3 regions of the Virgibacillus salinus genome follow, and region 2 is predicted to be linked to each of the others. Evidence: riboswitches for the same ligand, from Rfam matches in the RefSeq annotation. Region 2 holds a riboswitch; each other region holds the start of a gene.

The links. Region 2 has a riboswitch for thiamine pyrophosphate ahead of thiT (energy-coupled thiamine transporter ThiT). Riboswitches for the same ligand answer to the same signal wherever they lie in the genome.
Region 1: linked by a shared signal. The riboswitch ahead of thiW (energy coupling factor transporter S component ThiW) and the one ahead of thiT (energy-coupled thiamine transporter ThiT) in region 2 are both predicted to bind thiamine pyrophosphate.
Region 3: linked by a shared signal. The riboswitch ahead of BLS02_RS11980 (ABC transporter substrate-binding protein) and the one ahead of thiT (energy-coupled thiamine transporter ThiT) in region 2 are both predicted to bind thiamine pyrophosphate.

Annotation. Positions count from the first base shown of each region.
Region 1 covers NZ_FNKD01000004.1:101,778-108,413, reverse strand. The annotation lists gene BLS02_RS16140 (5'-nucleotidase C-terminal domain-containing protein) at 1-1,322, opposite strand, end outside; gene BLS02_RS16135 (DUF4064 domain-containing protein) at 1,642-2,067, opposite strand; gene BLS02_RS19240 (S8 family serine peptidase) at 2,272-2,439, opposite strand; gene BLS02_RS16130 (aminoglycoside phosphotransferase family protein) at 2,926-3,852, opposite strand; gene BLS02_RS16125 (DUF1801 domain-containing protein) at 4,171-4,524, shown strand; TPP riboswitch at 4,615-4,730, shown strand; gene thiW (energy coupling factor transporter S component ThiW) at 4,818-5,309, shown strand; TPP riboswitch at 5,311-5,414, shown strand; gene tenA (thiaminase II) at 5,479-6,168, shown strand; gene thiD (bifunctional hydroxymethylpyrimidine kinase/phosphomethylpyrimidine kinase) at 6,165-6,636, shown strand, end outside.
Region 2 covers NZ_FNKD01000002.1:928,102-934,737, reverse strand. The annotation lists gene BLS02_RS11505 (N-acetylmuramoyl-L-alanine amidase family protein) at 1-649, shown strand, start outside; TPP riboswitch at 730-835, shown strand; gene thiT (energy-coupled thiamine transporter ThiT) at 929-1,504, shown strand; gene BLS02_RS19330 (hypothetical protein) at 1,574-1,708, shown strand; gene BLS02_RS11495 (hypothetical protein) at 1,800-3,221, shown strand; gene BLS02_RS11490 (Glu/Leu/Phe/Val family dehydrogenase) at 3,348-4,727, shown strand; gene fdhD (formate dehydrogenase accessory sulfurtransferase FdhD) at 5,407-6,225, shown strand; gene fdhF (formate dehydrogenase subunit alpha) at 6,227-6,636, shown strand, end outside.
Region 3 covers NZ_FNKD01000003.1:23,835-30,470, reverse strand. The annotation lists gene BLS02_RS12010 (NERD domain-containing protein) at 1-577, opposite strand, end outside; gene BLS02_RS12005 (SLOG family protein) at 777-1,331, opposite strand; gene BLS02_RS12000 (TatD family hydrolase) at 1,397-2,173, opposite strand; gene BLS02_RS11995 (ABC transporter ATP-binding protein) at 2,166-2,903, opposite strand; gene BLS02_RS11990 (ABC transporter permease) at 2,905-3,669, opposite strand; gene BLS02_RS11985 (thiamine-binding protein) at 3,669-3,959, opposite strand; gene BLS02_RS11980 (ABC transporter substrate-binding protein) at 3,970-4,956, opposite strand; TPP riboswitch at 5,086-5,196, opposite strand; gene mscL (large-conductance mechanosensitive channel protein MscL) at 5,244-5,693, opposite strand; gene BLS02_RS11970 (hypothetical protein) at 5,845-6,219, shown strand; gene yidC (membrane protein insertase YidC) at 6,165-6,636, shown strand, end outside.

The sequences.
Region 1 (6,636 bases), on a different contig from region 2:
AAACGTACCTTCGTCCCTCCAAGGACTGGTGTTTCTAAATGAATCGTATCGCCATCTACAACACTTTCAACAGTAGATTCATAAACACCTGCTGCTGATGGTGGTTCTGGTTGTTCATCAGCCAATTGAATGTCCGCTTGTTCAGTTGGAATTAACTGATAAGCATTATACTGGCTGACAATCGCCGTAACGTTATACCACCTATCTTCCTCTACTAATGACATATCCAGGGCATTCTCCATCACCCTGAGCGTTGTTCCATTGAAGTCCGAATCAATCAACGAAACATTATATCCGCCACCTGCAGGACTATCAGGGATATCATTAATAAATCCTGTAAGCTGAACTAATTCTCCTTCATAGGATTCGGCAACAGAAGAATCCTGAAGATCAGCTAATGTAACAGATTGTGCTTGTGGTAATTCCTGTCCGCTCTCTACTACTTCAATTGAAGTCGGGATAACTTCTTTTAAGCCATTATATGAATCTAGTTCACCAGAAACCCGGACTCGATCCCCTTTAGCAAGATCGGGAATTTCACCTTGTTCGAATGCAAAAAGATTAATGCCGCCTGTCTCGTCTTGTATGTATGTTGAAAATTGTGCGCCATTACTGATTGCATTATTATTAACGGTTACTATTCCTTCTACTGTTACTGCAGTTCCATCACTTAGCTCACGAGCATCAGCAATAGAATATTCCTCACCAGGATCACCTGGGTCTATAGGCGGGTCTTCCCCACCGGCACCGTCCATTGTGTGACTCCCAAGATATGCGAATGTATCTTTCGCATAATCTGACCATTCTGCTTCATTGTACGATGAACTTGCCTGTGTAACAGATGCATCTCTTACTAATGTGATGTCTTTTGCATAATCACTATCAGTTCCAATGTTACCTAATACATCCATTGCACTATCATTCTTTTTTAACACAAATGCATCGTCACCATTAAAATTAGCTACCGCAGAGCTTTCCAAGTCCGTCTGGGATAAAACTTCTGCATCAGCACTTGAATGGGCAACAACAAATACATCATTATGTTCCAAAGTACCTGATAGCTGTACCGACTGACTTGCTTCTGTAGCACCATTACTATACAATTCCAATTCGTAATTTGATAAATCTACTGGATCACCTGTACCATTATAAATCTCGATTGCCTTGTTATACGAACTTCCTTCAATATACTCTGAGATGAATAAGTCCTCTGCCACTACCTCATTACTTTCCGCTTTCACTAGGATCGTAGAATAATTCATGAACACTAGCGTGAAAATAAGAAGCAAATTCAGCATCTTCTTCACAGTCGATTTTTTCATTGGTACCCTCCATTAATATGATATTGTGACACAATTGTGACTGTGGCACACTTTTAATATGGCACATTAAATAAGAGGATACAATTAAGATTTTGTAAATTTATAGTAAATTCTTACTATTTTAGTGATGATTAGTTAAAAACAGTTAAAATTACCCATGCGAACAACATGTCTAATCACCTACAGTATTTAATTTTTAAACTTTTTCTTGTAGCGTAAAATCAATTGAACTGACACCAAGCGACTACTTTGATGAATATGTTAATGCATCTCCCTTGGACATCATAAAAAAAGGGATGCTGACTGCATCCCTTTTTATCTACTCTACTGTTATTGTTTGTTGTTCTTTTCGTGCCAGACACATAATTCCAGCGATTAGATAAAATATCCCGCTAAAGATTCCGGCACCAACTGTTATGATTGCTGCAAGTACAGACGTTACAATCAAAATAATTCCTGCTGCTTTCGGTTTCTTATCGCCTTTTACCAATATGATCGAAATAATACCTAAAACCAATGCAATGATTGAAACAATTGCTAGTACCAAACCTCCACCTTGGAGGACTTCGAGCATAGCCTGCATATCGCCCGTTCCCATTCCAGGCTGTTGCATCATTTCATCCGAAGCCTCATTTAAGACTTGCTCATTGTTAAATAGCCACGCTGCAAATATACCTACTCCAGCAAACAGCATATAGATTAATGCACCAACAATCGTTAATACAATTTCTCCTGTCCGATTCATGACAATCCCTCCCCATTTTGACTTCACTTATTCTATGCAGTAATTTGAATGGAATATTCTAATTACCTATTTCATTTACTACCTTACCATAAAAAATAAAACATTCTATCTTTTATCATAACATTTACCTACTAGAATTTGCCAAAACTAGACCATATCAAAAAATAAGCCAACAATTGAAAGTTGGCTAATATGCTTCAGCGATTATTCTATCATATTAGCAGCGTTCAGATAGCCATGACCTTGAAGATTTGGGGATTGTCCTAAATCTTTACATGCATTATTAAGCTGTTCCTTAACTTGGTCCGGGGATAAATTCGGTTCTATTTGGAGTAATTGTGCGACTACACCTGCACATATTGGCGTAGCCATTGAGATTACTGATAAAGCAAAGTAGTTAGTATCAACTCATGATTCTGAATTTGTTTTATCAAGAAAAGATCTGGGTGATCGCAGAGAGATAATATTTACACCATGCGTTAATAAATTCGGCTTCATCAGACCATCTATTGTTGGACCTCGGTTTGAGAAATCCGCTACCACATCGTCATAATAATGAATTGGTACAAAAAATGGTGAAAAAGGCAAATAACCAGCGAATTATGAAGTTAACCTTCTATATTTCTCAGGATTTCTTGCAAACTTTGCAGCGTACTTTCTAGCATTCTTTTATATAGATCTAAAATAGATTGCCCATAATTGTCACCTGGCACTGCCCACTTCCCATTTAAGGCAACCCATGTTGGAGCCTCCATTCTATTAATTTTGGTACTACATTTATATAATATGAAAAATAGCTAGAATGAAATGGACAAAAGTTTCTTTTATACAAACTTTGGCGAAAAATGTTCGGATGCCTCAACTATCTTGATTTAATAGACTCAAAACGTATTTATCCAATCGTTCCTTCATCATTTCATTTGTTAATCCTGATACACCGAATGCTTCCCACCCAGGATATACCTCAGGAGGTCCAACAAGCATATCAGTCAAAGATAGCAAATCCCAATACCGATTATAGGTAAAACAAGAACCTGCCTGTTGCTGATATGCCTTCAGAAAACCATCTGCTGTTTCAACACCATATAGCATGGCCAGGTTCACTCTGCAATGCCCGACATCAACTCCGCGGGGGCCTCTGCAGCCATTTACCCAATCTACCACTCCGCTAACTAAGCCTTCATCCCATAAAACATTGGCTGGATGATAGTCTCGGTGTATGAAGCAATCTGTCGTTTTTGGTCGAGGTCCTGTTAAGATATTAATAGCACTTCCCCATGTTTTCGGCTCCTTTGACCAGCTTGGCATCTCAAACGTTGATATGTCATTGTAGCTATAATGCTGATATGGAAAGCCCCTCGCTTCAACTTCATGAATTTTCACAAGTCCCCTCGCCAAGCCAGTTAGCCACTCATCCATATTGGCAGGTTTCAATTCTACAGCACCTTCAAGCTTTGTCATGAGAATCGCTGGAATTCCACATTTTTCCCCAGTTTCATCGCAGGCAACAACTTCTGGAGTAGTAATACCTGTGTTTGTAGCCATACGTAAACTTTCAACTTCATGCAAAACCAAATCCGGTTCTTCATCAAGCCATTCCTTATTATCAAACTGCCTGATGACATATTGCTTTACTGACTGATCCACTAGCAGTGTGATGCTATGTAACGTGGATGAGGTACTTCCTTTCAGCCGACTAACCGATTCAACCTTTGCATTCGAATCGACATTATCTTTTACCCATTCAACAATCTGATTCGACAAATATTCGTTATTTTGTTCCAAAAAAATCCACCTCGATTCTTAATATAGATATAATTTTAAATATAATTACTCTGAAATTAAAGGGATTTGATATCATTTTGGTGAAAAATATATAAAGGACGAGGATCATCATGATACCAGGTTATACTGTCTAAAATTACACAGCGGACACCAGAGCCCTTATTTGACAAAAACAGCACTTTTTCCTTAGATATATGTGATATAAGGTATCCGGTGATCGCATATTACAGAAAAAGCACTTTTTTGCAGAAATAGCTTACCCTGTGTCCGCTTACTACAGTTATGAAGAACAATAATATAAAAGGAGAGTCAAAAAGCATGGAACCAATCCATACTAAAGAAGTAGATCAATTCATTGAAAATTTAAATGACCATACAAAGGAAATTACCGTAAGACTGCGGGAGGTTATTTTTCAAACGTCCCCCAATGTAACTGAAGAAATGAAATGGGGAAAGCCATGTTATCTAGAGAATGGTCTTGTATGCTATCTTCAGACTGCACAGAATCATGTTAATCTGGGTTTCTACTTCGGTGCCTCACTTAAGGATAAGGATAACCTGCTTGAAGGAACTGGCAAAAAAATGCGTCATATCAGAGTTAAGCAACTCGATGATATACAACCCAGAAAATTTTCTGCTTTAATTCAGGAAGCCATTGAAATGGAAACATGACTTTTCTTTACTATCATCATGAACCTGAAATAAACCATGACAAAAGTGATTTCTTTTGTTATCCTTAAATTGAAAACTTAATATTTTAATAATTACTACTAGGGGTGCCCAAAATCGAGGGCTGAGAGGAAAGCACGTATAAGCTTTCTGACTCTTACGGACCTGATCTGGTTAATACCAGCGGAGGGAAGTAGACTGACGATATACTTATTTATATCAGCTATTTCAAGCCAGGTCCATTAATGGATCTGGCTTTTTTCGTACGAGCCCCTTTCACGGAAAGGAGGATTTGATTGAACCGAACTCGATTACTTACGACAATGGCAGTCTTTGTGGCAATAGGTACATTGGGTGCACAGTTACTTTGGTTTCCAGCAGGCGTGGCAAAAGCCTATCCTGTCCAGCATGCCGTCAATGTCATGGCCGCAGTAACACTTGGGCCTGGTCCAGCAGTCGGTATTGCATTTATGATTGGACTGCTCCGTAACATGCTTGGACTTGGTACATTACTGGCGTTTCCCGGCGGCATGATTGGAGCATTTCTAGCTGGATACTTGTTTCAGAAGACTCATAAAAAAGCCATAGCTGCTGTGGGAGAGGCAATTGGTACCGGAATCATCGGAGCACTTTTTGCTGTTCCATTTGCAAAGCTATTGATGGGTAGTTCAGCTGGTGCTTTGTTCTTTATACCGTCGTTTCTTATTAGCAGTGTTACTGGAGCATTGATAGGCTGGTTTGTTATTTCACGTGTTAATCAGGAAAGACTAGTTCAAAATAAAATATAGGAAAAACTACTAGGGGCGCTGTACTGGCTGAGAAACGGAAATATTCCTTGTCCCTTGGAACCTGATCTGGATAATGCCTGCGCAGGGAAGTGGTTGAGGGCCGCATTCTGTACCTCTAGTAATCTACTTTTATCCCCTAGTAGCTTCCTAAATCATTGGAGGCTTTGTTATGTCATTCACACAACAATTAAGAGATGAGAACCAAGATATTTTTCAAGCAATATTTAATCACCCATTTGTCGATGGTATTGGAAAAAAAGATGTTCCCAACGAATCAATTGCGCATTATATTAAAGCAGATTTTGAGTATTTGAATGCATTTATGCGAATTTATGGAATTGCTCTCTCCAAATCCAATAAGCGCGAGGACATCCGCTTCTTTGGGGAACAAATCCAATTTGTTTTAAATAGTGAAAGCCACCCACATCATAACTTTTGCGACTATATAGGGGTTGGCTACGAGGAGCTCCAAGGTCACCCGCTTCCACCAACTGCTGATCATTACATTAAGCATATGATGTATCACGCGCAAATTGGCAGTTTAGCTGAAACCATTGGTGCACTGCTCCCTTGCCCGTGGACATATTTGGAAATAGGCTATGCGTTAATGAACAAATATAAACCAGAAAAGCATCATCCATTTTATCCATGGATCAGCTTTTATGCTGATGAACGATTTGGCAAAATAGTGATGGAAATGCGAAACCGCTTGGATGAATTTGCTGAAAATACTTCACGGGATGAACAAAAAAAGATAAAAGAAGCATTCCGTAAAAGCTGCCAATTAGAGCTGGCTTTTTGGGAAATGGCCTATACTTGTGAAGATTGGCCAATGAAAGAGTTGGTGATTGGCCGATGAAAAGCATTCCATGCGCACTTACAATCGCTGGCACTGACCCCAGTGGTGGAGCCGGAATACAAGCAGACTTAAAAACCTTCCAGGAACTGAAGACTTACGGTATGTCTGTCATTACATCCGTTGTTGCCCAAAATACAACAGGTGTCCAGAATGTGCACCATCTCCCTGTTGAAATGATTGAACAACAATTGGATTCTGTTATGACCGATATCCCCTTTCAGGCATTTAAGACTGGAATGATCGCCAACGTTGACATGATGCAGGCTATTGCTCAAAAGATTATCGGTTTAAACATCACTTATGTTATGGACCCGGTGATGGTCGCAACAAGTGGAGATCCATTAATCGCCAGAGATGCCAGGGATTATTTACGGAAGAAACTATTACCAATGACATCGTTAGTAACGCCAAATATCCCTGAAGCAGAAGATATTACGGGTGAAAAAATTGAAACACTGGACGACATGA
Region 2 (6,636 bases):
TGTCACTTTATCACCAGCAGAAAGAACGAAGATTGTACGGGAAAGTGGTGCAAAGTATTGTCATTCTAATCATATCAATGCCGGTGGAGGGGATGGTGGTGAGGTTATCCATTCTATCTATGGTGGAGAGGATATGGCAGAAGAGGTAGCTGCTGAATTACAGCATGCAGGTCAAAATATACGCAGGATTTTTACAAGGCCACTGCCAAATGATCGTACTCGCGATTTTTATTATATGAACCGTGATACAGGGGCGGTGATAACAAACATAATTGAGTATGGATTTGCAGATTCACGAGGTGATGATATACGGCAGATTAAGGATGATTGGCAAGTATTAGCAGAATCAGTTGTAAAGGCATTTTGCTCGTATGTTGAATTTCCGTATGAGAGTATTAGGGGTGGCGTAACCCTTAAAAAATACTTGAGTTTGCCACCGGAGGCTTCAACTTGGCGAATTTATCCACTAAATGCATCTCCTGTTAAAGGGAATGAAAAAGGTTTTCTGCGCCCTGAAAAATTTGGAGGATTAACGTACCAGATTTTGGGTACGCCGCAAGCACATGTCTACTTAATTCAAACCCGGGATTTTGGAAAGGTTCAAATCTACGGTCATCCGAATACAGGAGCTAAAGTTTTAACAAAATAAGTTTTTCCTCATAATATGAAACCGTTGTAAATTTTAAATTGATACGTTATAATGCATATAATGAAAAAAGCAGATTAATAGAAGCCTACAGGGGGAGCCGATTGGCTGAGAGTGAACATGATTTATTGTTCTTACCCTTAGAACCTGTTAGTTAGTACTAGCGTAGGGATGGTGGCTTTTTTGATGGAATAAAAAGCAATGTTGTGAGCGGATTCCCCATCAGGAAGCTTCCCCTTGGCATTGCTTTTTTTGTGTTTATTTAAAGGGGAGGTAATCTGAATGAGTTCGAAGCGTACGTTGTTTATGATTGAGGTGGCAATATTTGCTGCCATGGCATTACTGTTAGATATAATACCTTTTTTAAAATTTTCTATTTGGCCACAAGGTGGATCTGTTTCTTTTGCAATGATCCCAATATTCATTATAGCTTTCCGCTGGGGACTGAAAGGCGGTCTGGTGGCCGGCTTTTTATTAGGAGCTATGCAGGTCGTTATGTCTGGACCAATAATTTTAACACCTGTGCAGGGTTTTCTTGATTATATTGTTGCTTTCACTCTAATAGGAATGGCAGGTATATTTGTTAAACCTGTTCAACACGCTGTCAAAGAAGGAAAAGCGAAGATAAGCTTTTTATTAATTATGTTAGGCGTATTTATTGGTTCTGCACTACGCTTTTTGGCACATTTTACTGCTGGAATTGTGTTCTTTGGACATTATGCACCAGAAGGGCAGGCAGTCTGGTTATATTCTCTACTGTATAGTGGATCTTACATGTTGCCATCTTTTATTATTTGTACAATTCTCGTATTCCTATTATTCTACAAACAGCCTAGAACATTGTTGCGAACTGCATAATAGTTTCGCCCATGGAATTAGCCCTTTAAATAAAAGGGCTAATTTTCTATACTTAAGGTAGAGGTGATTATGATGAAAGAATTAATCGGACAGTGCCAGTCGTGTGGGCAAAACGTTTATTGTAAGGATGGCTTTTTTGACGGTGTTCAAAAAAATGGAAAGTTACTTTGCAATGAATGTGTAAATGAAAAAGAATCAAATTAGGAAATTATAGTTTTAACATTTCAACAAAGTTCTCACCGCTTCCTTTTAAGGTGCATAGGCTATAGCACACTTAAGAAAGGAAGTGTTATCGGTGGAGCTAACGATTTCTCATTGGCTATACGGTTTATTTACACTACTAATTATTTTCACGATGATATTCAGAAAAGGTGTAGTACTTCCTTCGTTACTCGGGACATTTGTGATTGCCTGGGTTTACAATGGAAGCTTGATCGATGGTTTTACCGCAATTTTTAATGCCAATCTTGTTGCAGCAAAAGAACTATTCAGTATATTCCTGATTATTACCTTCATGATGGCTCTGCTTCATTCATTGCGTGATTTAGGTGCCGACCGAAGGATGATTCAGCCAATCCAAAAGGTAATGATAAATGGCCATGTCTCGTTTTTTGTCTTGATTGGGGTTACGTATGTGATTTCATTGTTCTTCTGGCCGACACCAGCTGTACCGCTTATATGCGCATTACTAGTACCTGCTGCGATTCGCTCAGGTCTTCCAGCGTTAACTGCAGCAGTTGCTGTTGCATTGGCTGGGCAAGGAATGGCGCTGTCTTCTGATTATATTGTTCAGGTTGCTCCAAGCTTGTCAGCAAAATCAGCCGGTATTGATGTAAGTCTTGTCGCTGATAAAGCATTAATCCTATCCATAATTACAGGTGTAGCTGCAATAGGATTAGCATATCTCTTTTATCGAAAAACAATCCGTGCAAAAAATAGTGAGCTTAATGAAAAAGAGCTTCAGGCTCTGCAATCAACGCAAGAGTCAACGAATAAAGCGCATTCGGCACATTTAAATATGTGGAGTAAAGTATTTGCAGTGCTTGTTCCTGTAGCTCTTTTGGCAGTAGTAATCTACATGATGTACACAAAACTTCTGTCAGGGCGAATGAGTGGATTCGAAGGTGGAGACGGCGCCGCATTTATTGGTGGAGTTGCTGTTATCCTGCTATTATTATCGACGGTTGCATTTGGTCGACAACATGCACTTGATTATATTAGTAACCATATTACAGATGGCTTCGTATTTGCTTTCAAGGCAATGGGTCCGGTTATTCCGATTGCGGGGTTCTTTTTCCTTGGCAGTGCAGATTTTTCCGGAAGTATTTTAGGTGTAGACGAAAATACACCAGGATTACTATTTGATCTTGTTCAATCGACACAGTCCTTTCTGCCACAGAGTGCATTATTTGCAGCATTTAGTGTATTAATTATTGGAATTATTACTGGGCTGGATGGATCAGGATTTTCTGGACTGCCATTGACCGGAGCCCTTGCTGCCTCTCTGGAAAGTACCTCGATTGACTCTGGAACGCTTGCAGCTATTGGTCAAATGGGCTCAATTTGGACTGGTGGAGGAACAATTGTTGCATGGTCCTCTATGATTGCGATTGCCGGATTTTGTGGAGTTTCAGTCATGGATTTAGTTCGGAAAAACTTTATTCCGGTAATACTAGGGTTAATCATTTCAACCGTTTTTGCTGTTTTAATTCTATAAGGACTTGAATAATTGTATATAAACATGTGAATCCTCCAAGTAGAACACTAATATAAGTTTATAGCAAATTCTTATGATACACTTTAATGAATTAGGATAATTTTACTATTGATGGAGGTTTTCAATATGGCAAGCAGTACTTCAAAAATTGTTCAAGAATCGCTAGAAGCTCTGTTGGATGATAAATCATTTTTACCAGAACTGACGGGCAAAACACGTGAGAAGGCATTTACGTCACTGGTATCTATCTTATCTACTCCTAATCATGTCAATAAATCTTTTTTACGAATTGCACTTGAAAATGGCAAGGTAACACGTGTTCCTTCATTCCGAGTTCAGCATAATAATATTCTCGGACCTTATAAGGGAGGAATTCGTTTTCATGAATCAGTGAATGAAGATGAGGTGGCTAACCTTGCATCACTCATGACATTGAAGAATGCGCTCCACGAAGTACCGTTTGGTGGTGGAAAAGGCGGAGTAGTGATTAACCCCAGAGATTATAGTGATAAAGAATTATATATGATTTGCAAAAAGTATGTGCAGTATTTCAGCGAAATTCTTGGACCTGACAAAGATATTCCAGCACCGGATGTTGGTACAGGTGATCGTGAAATGGACTGGATGATGGGAGAATATAAGAGTATTCGACCTGGGAGTTCATATCGTGGCAGCTTCACCGGTAAAAGTGTCATAAATGGTGGATCATTAGGACGAAGAGAAGCGACGGGTAAAGGTGTTTATTTTACATTCCGCTATATGCTTCATAACTTTGTTAAAGATCAGAAAAAGTGGCTCTCTGAACGTAAGAACATTTTTGCTGGAACTGCATTGGACCATATGGATAAAACGTTGTCACTGGCATTCCAGGGATTTGGTAATGTGGGATCTGTAGCCGCACTTGAAGCATTCCAGTGTAATCATCTGAACAATAAAATCGTGGCGGTTAGTGACCGGAATGTAACGCTATATAATTCCGATGGATTAGATATTCCTGGTCTTGTCAAATTTACATCCAGTAGTGGTGGGGACCTTCCAGTTGATGAAGAGCAGTTAAAAGAAGCGGAGGTAAAAGCTACCATTAAGGACCGAGATGACGTGCTGAGCTTAAATGTTGATGTGTTATTTTTAGTTGCACTTGAAAACCAAGTGTACCAGGAAAACATGAAACAGGTTAAGGCTAATATTATAGTGGAAGGGGCGAACGCACCGGTTACGAGTGGAGCAGATAAATATTTAAGTGAAAAAGGTGTCATTATTGTCCCAGATATTTTAGCAAATGCTGGCGGTGTTATTGTTTCTTATTTTGAATGGCTGCAAGGTCGGGAAACACAATTTTTCACTGAAGAAGAAGTTTTTAAGCGTTTATTTGATAAAATGAAGGAAACATTTGATACGATTTTTCCCCAATTTTTTGGTGATCCATTTCCGTTGCGGCAGAACTGTTACATTCACGCCGTAATGAAAATATCGACCATTTTATATAAGCAAGGAAAACTTTATTAAATGAACGAGACAGGGACATAATTAAACTTTCCATTTTAAAGACGAATAATAACAGGATAGAATTTTTAGAACGTTCATTTTCATTGGTTGGATCTAATACCTACTTGATAAAAAATGCGACAGATACTAGGATTATCGATTATAGTATTTAGTTTGGCTCTCTAACCACGCATTTGAAAGATACTTGCTTTCATCGCTCTGGGAACAAAGGCGACATCTGCTCAAGCTGAAGCGTTGCCCTAAGAGGTGCGCAGAATGTATTTCCTTAAGCGGCATCGTCGCAGAAAAATTACTTTTCAAATTGCATCACAATTTAACTTTAATCAGCAACAAAAATAAATCCGAACCATAATTCAAGAATTTTGAATTATGGTTCGGATTTTACTTTGACTAAAATACTTTTGTCCCACCCTCTTTTTTTGAAGTTTAGAAAGTATAAATACTTTCTTATTGCATAAGTGTAACTAAGGCATTTGCCATTAGGGATTGTGCTGCACCAAAGTATAAGATTATTAAGAAAAATTTCATAAGTCTCCCTTTAACGATTGCCAGGTTTTCTAAACTATTAATGTGTTATAATATTCAGTAAATAAAGATAACGTTTTAAATTGTATTTTTTTAATTGGGTAATCATGTATTAAAGATAATAATGTAAGCGCTTTAAGGAGGGGTTTAAAAAGTGAGTGAAAAAAGCCTGTCGTTATGGAAGACAACAAAGTACCACCACCATTTGAAAGCAACAGAAGAGGAAGAGATAGCCAGAGAAACCGCAATAACAATTACTGTTAATGGAGATCAGTATGCCACAATAGTTTGCACACCAAATGATGTGTATGAACTGACTCTTGGGTATCTGGCTTCTGAAGGACTTATTCGTTCAGTTGATCAAGTGGAAAATCTATCGATTGATGAAGCAAAAGGCTTTGCATATGCAGATTTATCAATTCCTGTATCATTTCCCAAACGGTCCGAGAGGTGGATTGGTTCTTGCTGTGGAAAGAGCCGGGAATTCTATTTAAAACAGGACGTAAATACTGCTAAAACAATAATGTCACAAGCAAATATTTCAACTAAGCAAATCAATCAATTAATGATGGAATTTGACTCCATGGCAGAAATATTTAATAGAACAGGAGGTGTTCACCAAGCGGCATTGGCATCCGGTGATAAGGTTATAGGTTCTTATATTGATATTGGTCGTCATAATGCGCTTGATAAGCTGTATGGATATATACTACAAAATCGTATTACCTTGAAAAATAAATGTGTTTTGTTTAGCGGTAGAATTTCGTCTGAGGTTGTATTGAAAGTTTCCAAGATTGGCGCTGGATTATTGGTGGCTAAATCGGCACCAACAGATCTCGCTTTAAGACTGGCTGATGATTTGCAAATAACCGCTGTCGGATTCGCCCGTGATAGTAACCTGAATGTATATACTCATGAGAACAGAGTTTATGGTGACACGAACCAAAATATACATTTTTTAGGGAGGAGATAATGTGCAAAATCAAGACCATATCGTTGTTACGATAAATGGTAAAGAATACTTAGCAGAAAATAACCAAAATCTATTGGATTTGATTAACACGACAGACGAATTTGTGCCACAAATTTGTTACAACGAGTCACTAGGGCCTGTGCAAACATGTGATACGTGTATGGTAGAAGCTGATGGTCAAATTGTTCGTGCATGTGGAACATCAGTAACACCTGGCATGATAGTGGATACAACCTTTGAGCATGTAAATGCAGCTCAAAAAGAAGCTCTCGATAGAATACTAGAAAAGCATGAGTTGTATTGCACTGTCTGTGATTATAACAACGGCTCATGTGAGATTCATAATACTGTTGCAGATTTTGGGCTGGAGCACCAATCAAGACCCTTTGAACCAAAGCCATATGAGATTGA
Region 3 (6,636 bases), on a different contig from region 2:
TGGTCCGATGTGTATCAGATAATTTCTCAATTTTCTGAAGTACTTTTTCTTTATGCATGACAATTTCGGAAATAATCTGGTCGTTGATGATATTTTTGAGGAAGGTATCATCCTGACTGTATACTACAATTTTTTCAATGGGAATTGGTGGAAAGTCATGTTTGCGAAGCCATTCAAGAAATCTTCTATGCTGTAGATTAACCTGATCAAGAGGATTTGTAAAAACCTCTATCTCATCATTTTTATAACGGATCGCCTGACCCATGCCGTCAAAATGCATATTATCATATATATTTTTGACTTCAATAATGAGAAAAAACTTAAGAGAAAGAAGAAGAATATCTATTTGGAAATGGCCTTGCTTGTCGGGGATTCTGATATAATGAAAGATTAAAAATTCTTGTTCAGGGAGAAAGCTTAGTAGAAAGTCTAATGACTGTTCTCCTCTATATCCGGTTCGGAGGTTTTTTGCTTTTGCTCTAATTTTTTCCTTACTGGGGTGTAATAGCGGTGTTCTTTTAGCAAGAGCTTCTGCTTGTAGAATATGTTTGGGGACCTTAAAGGGTTTTACAAACAATTAGTCACTACCTTTCTTTATTAATTTCTATTACATGACTTAATATTCTACCTTTATTTTAAAAATCCTGTTTAAAATTTTAATAAATTGTGAACTTTTGAGCCGAATGTATGTGAACTTGAGCCAAATTTGTGTCCATTTGAGCCGAATTACAGTGAACTTAAGCCGAAACTGTGTCCATTTGAGCCAATCAGCGATGTCACTCCCAATAATCCGAGTCCGTCATCCGCAATTCTTCCACTATATCCTCAAGGTCACTTGGTGTGATTACAAAAATCCGGTATTCTTCTACGCTCTGACTAGCTTCTTCATGAAAAAACCGATTGCTGCCTGGATATTCATCATCTAACAGGATAAGGCATGCATCGCTTTTGTCCACCAGCCATTTGTTCTTCGCTTTGAATTGATATGCACCTTTATAGTCTCCTTTATAGAGAGGCTGATAGAAGTCGGCGGTCATTGTTAGCTCTTGATAAACTTGCTGGATCGCCTCAGGCCAGCGAGTTTCTTGATTCTCAAAGGGGGGGATGATTGCGAGTTTAATATCATACCGTTCTTTCAAATCGAGTACGACTTCACCAGCCCATAATTCCACTCCCATCTGACCAGAAATAATAACCCACTCCAGCCCTTCTTCAATAAAACCAATTAACCGCTTTTCGATTGCTGCTTTAACATAGGAAACACGCTGATCATCCGGCTTAAATATATTCAGCTCCATCGGTTTATATCCTGTAACTGCTAGTACCTTCATTGGTGTCTGTCACTCCCGGCTCATTAAACTTACCTATTTATAATAACATTTTCATGAGAAATTTTTCACAGCTTATAAAAGCGACATGTATTTTCATAAATCTTGCTATAAACATACGCAGCCGAAACCTTCTTCAGCTCAGCAATCTTTTCCAAACTCTTATGGATCATTCCAGGATGTGTCATGCTCCCTTTAAAAATTCCTTCAAATGGCCATGGACCATCTGTTTCCACCATCATACGGGATAACGGATAGGCTCTAACTAAATCCTGAATTTCCTTTTCATATAATACATCAGGTGTCACCGATATAGAGTAACTATTTTTCGCCATACGCTCTATCGTCTGCGAATCCCCCTTAAACCAATGAAAATGCGCATCAGGTACAGAATACTTTTCAAGCAGGTCGCACGCAATCGGTGCATCTTCATATATAGCGTGGAGAATTATCGGTTTACCTAGCGCTGCAGCCTTTTGGACAAACGTTTCCAGTAGTTCAACATAGCCGTCCAATGATACTCCTTTGTTATCCTGCCGCAAGTAATAGGGCAACCCAACCTCTCCAATAGCTATCATTTCATGCTGATTTTGCTCAATAAACGTTAGTAGCTCAGCAGCCTCATAATCAGTAGGCAGTGCTTGTTCGGGATGAAAACCGAATGCCGGCTTAATACGACTGTCTTCATGAGCCAGTCGCAGGGTTTCCTTGGACGACTTCAAATGGTTCGACACGCAAATTAGTGCCTTCACCTGAGCGAAATCCAATTCACTCAAAATTTCCAGCCGCTCCTTCTGACGATACATATCTAAGTGAATATGCGAATCAATTATTCTATCAGACATCTTCACTCAACTCCCGATAGATTGCTTTTTTCCAATCTAAAAATTCCTCTGTCAACAGAATACTTTCTTGGCGTGGTCTCTCAAATGGAATCGTAAACTCTCTTTTGACAGTTGCTGGTTTTTGAGACAGGACGATAACCCGGTCGGAAAGAAACATTGCTTCATCAATATTATGTGTGACAAATAGGATTGACCGCTTATTTTCCTGCCAGATGGACATGAGCCATTTCTGCATTTCCAAGCGGGTAAATTCATCCAGTGCGGAAAAGGGCTCATCCAGACAGATAAGTGGCTGTGGACTCAACAAACTTCGTACGAACGCAACACGTTGTTTCATTCCGCCTGACAATTCATGTGGATACGCATTTTCATATCCTTGCAAACCAGCACGTTCAATTAATTCCAGCGCCCTTTTTTCATCATGCTTACCGACGATTTCGCCACCAAGCAAGACATTTTTCAGTACCGTACGCCAAGGCATTAGTGATGGAGACTGCGGGGTATAGCTAATTGACCCCTTCAGACCATTTATCTGTTTATCCTCCAGAAAAATTTGTCCTGAATCAGGCAAACGAATCCCGCCAATCAGGTGAAATAATGTACTTTTTCCGCTTCCTGATGGTCCTAAAATGGAAACAAATTCTCCGTCATTAACAGTGAAATTAACTCCCTGTAAAATGTTATGATTTCCGTATGATTTTGTTATATCTTTCACAGCTAGGTTGCCCATATCAATTTCCTTCTCCTTTTGGCTTCCATCTGATCAAGCTTTTTTCGACCAAAATAATGATTGCAAAAAATAATAAACTAAGAACCATCACAAGAAAAATAGATACGAAAACACGATCAGTCCGGAATGAAGACGATGCTAATGTCATATAAACGCCGATCCCTTTGTTCGCACCGAGCCACTCCGATATAACGGCTCCCATGACACTATATGTTGCAGAAATTTTCAGTCCGGCAAATACGTATGGCAATGCATTTGGCCATTCCAGTTTCCAAAAAATCTGCTTCTTATTTGCACCGGCCATTTGCATATAATGCTTCAGGTCGTGGTCCGTTTGCCTGAATCCATCCAAGGCTGACACTGCAATTGGAAAAAAACAGACCAGCGTAATCACAATAATCTTAGGCAGCATGCCAAAACCAAACCATATAACGAGCAATGGTGCCAGAACAATAATTGGTATATTTTGCGAAATAATAATTAATGGATACAACGCTTCTCGAAGCTGTGGTACAAGATGCAGACTAATCGCAATCAGAATACCTACACTGCTGCCAATTAAAAATCCAATGATCGTTAATTGAACGGTTGAGAAGATATGATGCTGATAGGATGCCCAACCTTCAACACCTGTTTGGAAAATTTGCGAAGGCGCTGGCAGTAGCCATCCAGGTATCTCGAATAACTTACTGGAGGCCTCCCAAATAATGAATAAAAGGAGGATAACCGCAGCAGGTTTCCATCCTTTTTTCATGAACTTTTTCATCAACGATACTTCTCCGTCAATTTATCCATAGATGCACCACTCGGATTATAGAGGACTTTCACTTGAGATATAATGCTAGAACTTCCAAGCTCAACCATTCTTTCGTTCATTTTTTCAATAACGGTGAATAACTCAGCTAGCTCCCCTTCCATTGTAGTTTCCAGAGGATGAACCTCATATTTCACTCCAGCTTTTTCGATCACCTCTATTGCAGCGTCCACATATGGAATGACATCTTCTCCATTTTTTGTCTTTGGGATAATTTGAATACTTACTAATGAATTGTTCATATTCCCACTCCTATTCTGGCAAAAATTCGTTGTTAAATGCATCTTCAGCTTTCAATTCTTCTTCAAGAAGTCCGTTATCATACATCCAACTGGAATAATTCTCCCAAACTTCTTGCTTCTGAACTCCCCACTGTGCTGCGTCATCCTGATATTTCGGTGATAACCATTCCTGACTTTTCTTAACAAGTTCCGGGTCAAGATCTGGAACAGCCCCGCTGAGGATTTCTGCTGCTTCACTTGGATTATCTATTGCAAAGTTATATCCTTTTGAAACCGCCGCTAAAAATTTTTCAGCCCTTTCTGGATTGTCAGCGATCATTTTTTCGTTCGTTGTAAGGACAGGCGTATAGTAATCTAGCTTTTTGGAGTAATCGGTTAAATAAATCATATTTAATTCCTCTCCGCGCATTTCTGCTTCGACTCCAGTCCAGCCATAGTAAATCCACGCAAAATCAATATCCCGCTTCACCGCTGTGAAGAAATCTGTATTGCCCATATTGACAATATTTAACTTTTCAACATCGGCATTTTCCTGCTTCATAAGTGATGAAAGAACCGCTTTTTCAACCGGGGCACCCCACCCGCCATAGGTTTTTCCTTCAAAATCTTTTGGTGATGTAATTTGTTTGTCTTTTGGTGAAGCGAACCCGGATGTATTATGCTGGATAACCGCTGCAATCGATACGATTGGAATATCCTGAATACGTGCTTCTGTAACAGCTTCCTGCGCACTGACACCGAAGTCAGCTTTACCTGATGCTACAAGCTGGTCAGACCCCGCCTCACCTGGCATCATAATTTCTACTTCTAACCCCTCATCAGCAAAATATCCTTTTTCCTGGGCAACATATAGCCCTGTGTGATTCGTATTGGGGGTCCAATCGAGCACTACTTTAGCTTGTTCTGTCTCCTGACTTTTATCGTCAGTTTCTCCTGCATCGTTATTACATGCTGTTAGTAAAACGGCTATTAATACTACGAACAACCATTTTTTCATTTTCCATCTCCCTTTCTCTTTTTTGTTCACTTCTGGAAGTATGATTGGCATTGGAAACGAAAGGAATTTTCCTTAAAAGCACAAAAAAATAACGCCAGGTTAGTCCCTGAGCGCATTCGAACAATATTACTATTGTTTTACTTTGTTCCCTACGCTGGTCTCAACCAAATCAGGTTCCAAGGGTCAGCATCTATCGGATGCAATCTCAACCAGCATACACTGGTCCCCCTACAACTTATTATTCAATTAATCTATCAAATTCACTATGCCACAGCTTCATGTATTTTTCAAGTTTTATTATTCTTTGACTTCTTTGACTGTGATGAAATATTAATATTAATTTTCTTTTTCTGTTTAGGCATTAGCTTATCCTCTTTCTTCAAAAGGTCACGTATCTCTTTGAGCAATTCAGCTTTTTCATCAGGCTTCGATTCTTTTTCTGACTCCTTTTCACCTTTAAACTTTGCTAGGATGCGAATTAAAATGAAGATGGACACCGCAATAACAATAAAGTCAAATACCGACTGGATGAACTCGCCATACAATACATCTGCTTTTCTGACCGTATACTTTAAATTTGTGAAGTCAACACCACTTACTAAGATCCCTGCTAGTGGCATCATAATATTTTCAACAAGTGACGTTACTATTTTTCCAAAGGCTGTTCCGATAATAACAGCAACAGCCAAGTCCAGGACGTTTCCTTTTAATGCGAATGTTTTAAAATCTGACCACAAAAGTACTCACCCTTTTTGTTAGGCTTGTTCTAATTTTTATGTATGATAACGGATGTTTAGCACTTTTATCAGTTTGTTTCAAAAAAAGTGAAACAAATACTAGTCTAAAACCGTACTTAAGTTAACACGCTATTGAAGGGGGTGAATACAGATGCTGTTAGAGTTATTATACGAATTGCTTGGTGAAATGTCTCCGATGTACTTTTATTTGGGAATAGTCTTCTCGATAATTTGTAGCAGTCGTTTCATGTATAAAGGTTTTCACAATTCACTGATGAACAATTACGTTTACACTAGGAAGCGCCATGCGCTGCACTTTAAATTACTGCCTAAACAGGAACAACTTGGTGCAATAATAGAAGTTCGTAATTGGATTACACATACAACCAAACGTATTGATGCACCAGATGATGATACAGACAACCAATCCTTCTCGATTACAAACATCAACAAAAAACGAGGAGGACAACAATGCAAAGGAATACTGTATTCACTTTCTTTAGAAAATATAGCTTCGTCGCAATAATATTAGTCGTTTTTTTAACGGGATGTACAACAAATGGTGCCAGCTCCTTTGGCTGGTTTAATCATTATTTTGTTGATCCATTTTCACTATTTATAAAATATACGGCTTCCCTTTTAGGTGACAATTTCGGCCTATCGATTATTTTAATTACGATACTGATACGCCTTGCGATCATGCCGTTTATGCTAAAACAGTTGAAGAGCAGCAAAGAAATGCAGGAAAAGATGAAAATGATCAAGCCTGAAATGGATGTAATTAAAGAAAAATATAAGGACAATAAAGAAACAGATGCAAAAATGCAGATGCAAAAGGAAATGACGGAGCTTTATCAGAAGCATCAGCTTAATCCAATTTCGTCAATGGGATGCTTGCCGATGATCATCCAATTTCCTATCCTAATTGGGTTCTATTATGCCA